Regions from separate parts of the Shewanella sp. GutDb-MelDb genome, predicted to be linked through region 1. Evidence: predicted binding sites of a transcription regulator. Region 1 holds the regulator's gene; each other region holds the start of a gene.
What was found. The regulator sigma-54, encoded in region 1, starts transcription at its own class of promoters, with help from an activator protein. The targets are predictions, from matches to a motif close to GTTGGCACGNNNNTNGNNT.
Positions count from the first base shown of each region.

Region 2: a site for sigma-54 is predicted at 823-841, ahead of flgB (flagellar basal body rod protein FlgB). Genes of this name have one in related genera too.
Region 3: a site for sigma-54 is predicted at 741-759, ahead of CXF82_RS04250 (DUF4097 family beta strand repeat-containing protein). Genes of this name have one in related genera too.
Region 4: a site for sigma-54 is predicted at 1,049-1,067, ahead of flgF (flagellar basal-body rod protein FlgF). Genes of this name have one in related genera too.

Region 1 is NZ_PJBM01000241.1:11,121-13,328, forward strand. Features, by position in the region: gene lptB (LPS export ABC transporter ATP-binding protein) at 1-247, shown strand, start outside; gene CXF82_RS15495 (RNA polymerase factor sigma-54) at 385-1,896, shown strand; gene hpf (ribosome hibernation promoting factor) at 1,927-2,208, shown strand, end outside.
Region 2 is NZ_PJBM01000233.1:2,239-4,446, forward strand. Features, by position in the region: gene CXF82_RS14075 (CheR family methyltransferase) at 1-700, shown strand, start outside; gene flgB (flagellar basal body rod protein FlgB) at 874-1,272, shown strand; gene flgC (flagellar basal body rod protein FlgC) at 1,275-1,691, shown strand; gene flgD (flagellar hook assembly protein FlgD) at 1,717-2,208, shown strand, end outside.
Region 3 is NZ_PJBM01000128.1:29,892-32,099, forward strand. Features, by position in the region: gene CXF82_RS04245 (class I SAM-dependent methyltransferase) at 1-576, opposite strand, end outside; gene CXF82_RS04250 (DUF4097 family beta strand repeat-containing protein) at 835-1,590, shown strand; gene CXF82_RS04255 (DsbA family protein) at 2,025-2,208, shown strand, end outside.
Region 4 is NZ_PJBM01000233.1:5,293-7,500, forward strand. Features, by position in the region: gene flgE (flagellar hook protein FlgE) at 1-905, shown strand, start outside; gene flgF (flagellar basal-body rod protein FlgF) at 1,104-1,847, shown strand; gene flgG (flagellar basal-body rod protein FlgG) at 1,858-2,208, shown strand, end outside.

The DNA.
Region 1 (2,208 bases):
ACTCGATGAACCTTTTGCCGGCGTTGATCCAATATCGGTTATCGATATTAAAAAGATTATTGAACAGTTAAAAAGCCGTGGCTTAGGGGTGTTGATCACAGACCACAATGTGCGTGAAACATTGGACGTTTGTGAACATGCCTATATCGTAAGTCACGGAAATTTGATTGCAGAAGGCACACCTGCCGAGATATTAGATAATCAGCAGGTTCGAGCAGTGTACTTAGGTGAACAATTCAGGCTATAGTTAACCCACAGTATGCGGGTTTAATTGTATAGCATTAGCTAAGTATATGAATACAATCAAAGTGTTGACTCTTTAAGCTCTCTTCGTCAAATCACCGAGCTTCAACGTTTAATTACAGTGTAGGGAATAGCGGTAAGATGAAAGCGTCACTCCAGCTCAAAATGGGTCAGCAGCTAACTATGACTCCACAATTACAGCAGGCTATTCGCCTTTTGCAATTGTCCTCTTTAGAGCTGCAGCAAGAGATCCAGCAAGCATTAGACTCTAATCCACTGCTTGAATTAGATGAAGAGCAATCCGATGGCGAGCCTATCAGCAACGAAGATAGAACCACCAGTGACTCTGACAGCTATTCAGAGTCGGATAGCGACAATGAATACAGCAGTAACACAGATGTTGATCCACAGCAGGATAGCGCTGCGGTAGACACCTCTGATGCATTAACGCAAGATTCAATGCCAGATGAACTCCCAATGGATACTACTTGGGATGAAGTCTATACCGTGTCTTCGAATTCAAGCTCCGGCGGAATGCGCGATGATGATATGCCATTCCAAGGCGAAACCACTGAAGGTTTATACGAACATCTTGAATGGCAGAAAAATCTAACGCCTTTTTCTGATAATGACCTAGCGATTGCCACCGCCATTATTGATGCGGTTGATGAGCGAGGTTACCTTACTCAGAATTGTGAAGATATTCTTGAAGCAATGGGCGATCCAGAGATCGAGATAGACGAAGTGGAAGCCGTACTCAAACGCGTGCAGCATTTCGACCCTATCGGCGTCGCAGCCAGAGATCTCAGTGAATGTCTGCTTATCCAATTAGCTCAATATGCAGAAACAACACCCCATATAGACAATGCTCGCCTGCTCATTAAAGATTACTTAGATTTGATTGCTGGACGTGATTTTAGGCAATTGATGCGTAAGACTAAGCTCAAAGAGGATGACCTGCGTGATGCTATCACGCTTATTCAAACCTTGAACCCAAGACCGGGCCTAGCAGTCACGCGAAGTAAAGACGAATATGTGATCCCCGACGTTTCAGTGACAAAAAAGAAAGGCCGTTGGGTGGTTGAACTCAACCCCGACTACATGCCAAAAATCAACGTCAATCAACACTATGCTTCGATGGCTCGTAGCCAAAAAAATCAAGCAGATGGCCAATTTATTCGTAGTCACTTACAAGAAGCTAAATGGTTTATTAAAAGCATTGAGAGTCGTAATGAGACCCTCCTAAAAGTCTCCAACTGTATTGTGAAGTTCCAACAGGGATTTTTCGAATATGGTGATGAAGCCATGAAACCTATGGTACTCAACGACATTGCTGAAGCCGTAGAGATGCATGAATCCACTATCTCAAGGGTGACCACACAAAAGTATATGCATACCCCTAGAGGTATTTTCGAGTTAAAGTATTTCTTCTCTAGTCATGTCGGAACCGACGACGGTGGAGAGTGCTCATCAACAGCAATTAGAGCGTTTATTAAGAAGTTAGTCGCAGCTGAAAACCAACAGAAACCATTAAGCGATAGCAAAATGGCGCAACTGTTGGCAGAACAGGGGATTAAAGTTGCTCGACGTACCATCGCGAAATACCGCGAAGCAATGATGATCCCGCCCTCAAACCAACGCAAGAGTTTATAACTAAAATTAGACACTTGGAGGAATCTTTCTATGCAAATTAACCTTACTGGGCATCACATTGAAATCACTGCGTCACTGCGCAGTTATGTTGAAGAAAAATTTACAAAGCTTGAACGTCATTTCGATCAGATCAATAATGTGCACGTCATATTGAATGTTGAAAAAATGCAACAGATTGCCGAAGCACGAATTCACCTGAAAAAAGGTGAAGTTTTTGCCACTTCGGAACATGCGGACATGTACGCCGCAATCGACTCCCTGATCGACAAATTAGATCGTCAGGTTATTAAACACAAAGAGAAGCTGACCAAA
Region 2 (2,208 bases), on a different contig from region 1:
TAATCTTCCCTCTTTATCGGATGTTGTAAAGCATTCAATGAAACCCACAGAGCGTCAACTTCGCACTGAAGTTATCGATGCCATGACAACCAACGAAACCCTTTGGTTTCGCGACCGCTATCCTTTCGAGTTGCTGTTTAATTCCATTTTGCCCAATTACAGCCGACTCGGTCGACCGGTAAAAATATGGTCAGCTGCCTGTTCGTCGGGGCAAGAGCCGTATTCTTTAAGTATGACGATTCTGGAATATCAGCAGCGTAAACCTGGAACACTGCCCGGTGGAGCGAGTATATTGGCGACGGATCTCTCGCCGACGATGCTTGAGCGCTGTAAAAAAGCGGAGTATGACAATTTAGCGTTAGCCCGTGGTTTATCAGATGAACGAAAACGTCATTTTTTTGATGCATTGCCATCGGGTAATATGGTGATTAAGAACAATGTGAAGCAATTGGTTAATTTTCGAGCTCACAACTTGCTCGAAAATTATACCTTGCTCGGCAAGTTCGACATTATCTTTTGCCGCAATGTATTGATCTACTTCTCTCCAGAGGCAAAGCGGAAAATATTGCGGCAATTTGCTGCCGCACTGAACCCTAAAGGTATTCTTTTCTTGGGTGCGTCAGAGTCTATTGCCGGTTTGTCTGATGAGTTTGATATGGTGCGTTGTAATCCTGGCATCTATTACCAAAAACGAACTTAAGCTTATTGTTGTGGGTGTTGAAGTGCAATCAACGCATTTTTGACACCCTGTTTATCCGCATCATCCCGCCGTTATAGCGCTCCCCCCTAAGTAAATCGTCTATTTTCATTCTTTTAGACTAATTTGGCACACCAATTGCTTTATTCTAGCTATCGAGCTGAGGAGGCAATTTTATGGCGATTAATTTTGATAGTGCATTAGGCGTTCATCAGTACACTTTGGGCGTACGCTCTCAACGTGCAGAGGTCCTATCTTCAAATATTGCCAATGCCGACACACCAAACTATAAAGCCCGCGATGTTGATTTTGCTAAAGCGATGAATTCAGCGCAGTCACGTCAATCGGGCTTGTCCATGACCAAGAGCGATAGCAAGCACTTCGATTTAGCCGCGTTAACGCAGCAAAATGTCGCTTATCGGGTACCGAATCAGCCAGACACCGGTGACGGTAATACAGTAGACATTCAAGAGGAGCAATCAGCCTTCATGAAAAATGCCCTTGAGTATCAAATGTCACTCGGTTTTCTCGACAGCAAGTTTTCAGGCATGAAAAAAGCGATTAGAGGCGAATAATTATGAGTTTATTTAATATTTTTAACGTCGCAGGTTCGGGTATGTCGGCGCAATCGGTCAGACTCAATACCACGGCCAGTAATATTGCCAACGCAGACTCTGTATCTAGCAGTGTGGGTAAGACCTATCGTGCTCGCCATCCTATTTTTGAAGCTGAAATGAACCAAGCTCAACAGCATCAAAGTGCTTCACAAGCCGTTGCCGTTAAGGGAATTGTAGAAAGCGACTTACCGTTAAATAAAGAATACTCGCCAGGTCATCCAATGGCCGACACTGATGGCTTTATCTATAAGCCCAATGTCAATGTGATGGAGGAGATGGCCGACATGATCTCTGCCTCTCGCTCATATCAGATGAATGTACAAGTGACTGAAGCTGCAAAATCGATGCTTCAGCAAACCCTTAGAATTGGTAAATAAACTCAGTGAAAGCTGGAGGTAAATTTTGAGCCTTATTAATCCGCTCAATAACACGCAATCTGCAACAGGCCAGCCACAAAGTGCTAGCACTGTTACGCCGCAAGCTGCGACGCAGACGACGGTACAAAGTAACGCGGCAGCAACGTCGACTCCGACAACGGGTAATCCGTTTTTAGACAGTTTGCGTTTGCCTGCAGAAAATTCAATACCTGAAGCCAATAGTCAGGACTTATCGCAAGAAGATTTCTTCTCGCTGTTGAGTCAACAGTTGTCGATGCAAGATCCGTTTAAGCCAGTCGACAATGATCAAATGATCCAACAGATGGCATCGTTCTCGACCGTTGACGGTATTAGCAAGCTTAACGAAGAGATTGTTAACCTCAATGCGCTAACGACATCAAGCCAAGCCTTGCAAGCGTCAGGTCTGGTTGGGCAAAAAGTACTTATCCCATCGGATACCGGCTATATCTCAGCTGAAGAGCCGGTCATAAAGGGTGTCGTCAGTACGCCTGAAACG
Region 3 (2,208 bases), on a different contig from region 1:
CCAACTGACAAAAGTATCGGTTTCATCTGTCGCATTCTCGGTGTAGGTAGCCTCATCTTCGATATCGGGTTCATCTTGATGAAAATAGCTATAACCTTCAAAGACAGCCTGAGCTGGATGAAACTCCACCATATAGAACTGACCACCAGCATTGAGTTTACTCGCAATGGTCTGTGCCCACTGGTCTAAATCGGGTAACCACACGATTGCGCCATAAGAGGTAAACACGATGTCGAATCGCCCCGCGACCTGCTCAGCCACGTTATAAACATCGGTACAAACGAAATCAGCATTTAATCCCGCTTGTGCCGCCAGTAAATTGGCTTGCTCAATCGCGGCAATAGAGAGGTCCACACCAGTCACTTTGGCGCCAAGTCGTGCCCACGATAACGTGTCTAAGCCAAAATGGCATTGCAAGTGTAATAGGCTTTTGCCTTCTACATTCAACGCTGCTAGCTCTATCTCTTGTAAAGAGCTATTACCCTTTAAAAAGCCAGCAACATCGTAAAAATCAGAAGTGACATGGGTTTGCACGCGGCGATCCCAACCTTGCTGATTTACTGATAAATAATTCATAAGTTTGCTTCCATTCTAAAGTACGCAAATTAATTTGACTCTTTGCTATCAACGCCTTGAGTAAAATCACCAATAATGTCGACTTTAGCCAAATTGATGAGAGAATTCACCACTGCGAATCAAGGTAACAATAAAACATCATAATTAAAACAATTAGATAACCACTTGGCACGTTATCTGCAGACATTAAAAAGCAAAGCAGTATGACTAAATATTGATCACTAAAATAAAAAACAAAAATAACAAGGACATCTTCTAATGAAACTACTCTCTAGCCTTTTTGCCGCAGCGATTACGCTAACCCTCTCCGGTTGCATCATCAATGTTAATGGCGCGAGTGCCGGTCCTATGGATCACCAGAAAAAAACAATTAAGATTGAAGCCGCTGGCATCGACACACTCATCGCCGATACGGGTGCTGGAGACTTGAAGATCCAAGGCATTGAAGGACTCACTCAGATCACCGTCATTGCCGACATATACACCTATGGCGATGTTAAAGCCGATTTAAGCTTAAATAGAAAGGGGAGCAACGCAAAATTGATCGCCGAGTTTGACAGCAATATCAACTTCAGCCGCTCTCCCTATATTGATTTAACCATTCAAGTACCCGCCACTATGATGCTTAAGCTTGAAGATGGCTCTGGTGATATTGAGATCAAAGATGTCTCAGCAAATATCGACCTTGAGGATGGCTCAGGTGATCTTTGGATTCAAGGCGGACATAACCTCAGCATCATCGACGGCTCTGGCTCAGTATCAATTAGCAACACCACAGGCAAGCTCACCCTAGAAGATGGTTCTGGGTCTATCAACGTAAAAGGGATCGGTGGCGATACCAACATTAATGATGGTTCTGGAGATATGACGGTCACCAACATCAATGGCCATGTCGTTATTGACGACGGCTCTGGTGACATCGAAGTCGACAACACCAAAGGCCTTAGCATTGTTGATTCAGGTAGCGGCGACCTCAGCGTCGACAATATCAACGGCTCTGTGAGCATGAACTAATTCGGCATTGAGTCGAATTAGTCATCCAGATAAGCGATTCAAACTCGCTTTTAAAACTAACTCTTAAATGAGTAAACCTTCCCGGCGCAGGTGCTGTTGTCGATTAATGTGCTTACCGGTCAGTTATGCTGACCGAAAGCACACTAGAGTACAGCAGTGCCCTGCCCACCCCATTTAGCTTTATCTCAGCGACATCCCCTATCTAAAGCCTAACTCCGAAACATTGAAATTGATGGTGCCAATGACCTGCGGCCAACGGCAGTACAGATATTCCCATCGAATATTGGCGGCTGAGGGTTGTATCTAAGATCTCAAACAACAAGGAAATAGGTTTTACCCCAATCAAGTGAAAGATGGACAATAGTTAACTTTACATAACAAATTAAAGGTTTACTGTTTTTGACTTAATATCCCACACTATAAATGATTAAAAAATGTCTATGAAAAAGATATTAGTTCCTCTATTCATCGCGCTTGGCGTTAGTGCTTGCGACACCAATAAATTAGATCTAACTGACCTTAATCAGGCCCAAAAAGACCAGCTTGGTGAGGTTGTCAGTGATTACCTCGTTCAGCACCCTGAGTTCTTAATTAAAGCGTCTGAGAAATTAAACCAAC
Region 4 (2,208 bases), on a different contig from region 1:
CAGGTAGCCCAGTAAAAACTGAAAATATTGGTATGCAGATGAACTTGAATGCGGGAGATAAGACATTTAGTCCAGCAGATTTCAACCCCGATGACCCTGATACATTCAACAATTCAACGTCAGTCACCATGTATGATTCATTAGGTGAGCCACATGTTATGACAAGCTATTTTGTTCGCCCACCCAATGCGGCGCACACTGGCGAAAGTAACTGGGTTGCATTTTACGCAGTTGATGGCAAAAAAGTGAATGTCGACCCTGCTGCAGGCACTTATAATGTTGATAATAGTGGTGATGGTACGATAGATGGCACGGCACCGGCTGAAACCGCGGGTGGCTGGAAAGGCGCTGCAATCTCTTTTAACGATACGGGTGGATATGAGGGGAGTGATCCTGCAACCATTAAGACTGAAGCCCTCGGAGTTGGCGGCGCCAATGTTCTCGGCGCTGGCGCTGATGGTACGCAAACATTAAACCTTAAGTTTAATCAACCTACTCAATATGCATCACCATTTGAAGTAACGGAATTAACCCAAGACGGAACTACCGTAGGTCGTTTAACTAACGTTGAAGTAGGGGCCGATGGCCTTGTTAACGCGAGTTACAGTAATGGTTCAACAGTGCCATTGGCACGGGTAGCATTAGTTCGCTTTGCCAACGAGCAGGGCTTATCACAAGCGGGTAATACCTCTTGGAAAGCGAGCATTGATTCGGGGCCAGCATTAGCGGGTGAGGCAAACAGTGGCACTTTTGGTGGCATTCGTTCTTCAGCACTAGAGCAATCTAACGTGGATTTGACCACCGAGTTGGTTGACCTTATCTCTGCACAGCGTAACTTCCAAGCTAACTCGAGAACGCTGGAAGTCAACAATACGCTACAACAAACCATACTGCAGATCCGATAATCATTAAGGTCTATTAACGCGGTTTTTAGCCGCGTTATACGTTTACACGTTGCCGCCACGGCAACGTGTTTCCTCTTTTAGTCCCATTGTTTATATTCTTGCTGCAACTCTCTCTTTTTATATCCCATTGCAACACTTACATTTCTGGCACGATGCTTGCTATCTAATACGTTAGACGGAAGTTTGACGGAGCGTTAAGTGGACAAGTTACTCTATGTCGCCATGAGCGGCGCGAAACAGAATATGAATGCGTTGGCTATCAGTGCCAACAATTTGGCAAATGCTAGTACTGACGGATTTAAATCGGATTTCGCTCAGGCGCGTTCGATGCAAGCCTTTGGTGAAGGTTTGCCAACGCGCGTGTTCGCCATGACCGAAAACCCGTCAGCTGACTTTGCCAGTGGTCCGATGAAAACCACCGGTAGAAATCTAGATATTGCCGTAAAAGGTGATGGCTGGATTGCGGTTCAAGCCGCAGATGGTAGCGAAGCATACACTCGTTCAGGTAGCTTAAGCTTCGATACCACTGGCGTTTTACGCAATGATAGAGGCACGGCTGTGATGGGTGACAATGGCCCCATCGTGTTGCCACTGCCTATCGAAAAAATTGAAATATCGCAAGATGGCATTATCTCTGTCCGCCCATCGGGTGCCACAGCTGAGGTTATTGAAGAGGTGGGCCGTATTAAGTTGGTCAAGCCTGGTAATGAAAATATGATGCGTGGCCAAGATGGTTTATTCCGTCAAATATCGGGTCAAGTAGCCGCCGCAGATCCTAGCGTTGGGTTACTTAGCGGTGCTGTTGAAGGCAGTAACGTTAATGCAGTACATGAAATGGTATCGATGATTGACATACAACGTCAGTTTGAGATGCAGGTCAAGATGATGAAGACAGCAGAAGAAATCGATAAAGCTTCCGCCTCATTAATGCGCATAAGCTAGGAGAAAGACTATGCATCCCGCTTTATGGATAAGTAAGACTGGTTTAGACGCTCAGCAAACTGACATTGCTGTAATTTCAAACAACGTGGCCAACGCCAGCACCATTGGTTTTAAAAAGAGCCGTGCCGTTTTTGAAGATCTGCTCTATCAAAACGTGAATCAAGCGGGTGGTATTAGTGCGTCAAATACCAAATTGCCCAATGGTTTGAACATCGGCGCGGGTACTAAAGTGGTGGCGACTCAAAAAGTCTTTACCCAAGGCAACATGCTGACGACCGATAACTCGTTAGACTTGATGGTCGAAGGTCCTGGTTTTTTCGAAGTGCAGATGCCAGACGGCACTGCGGCTTATACTCGCACC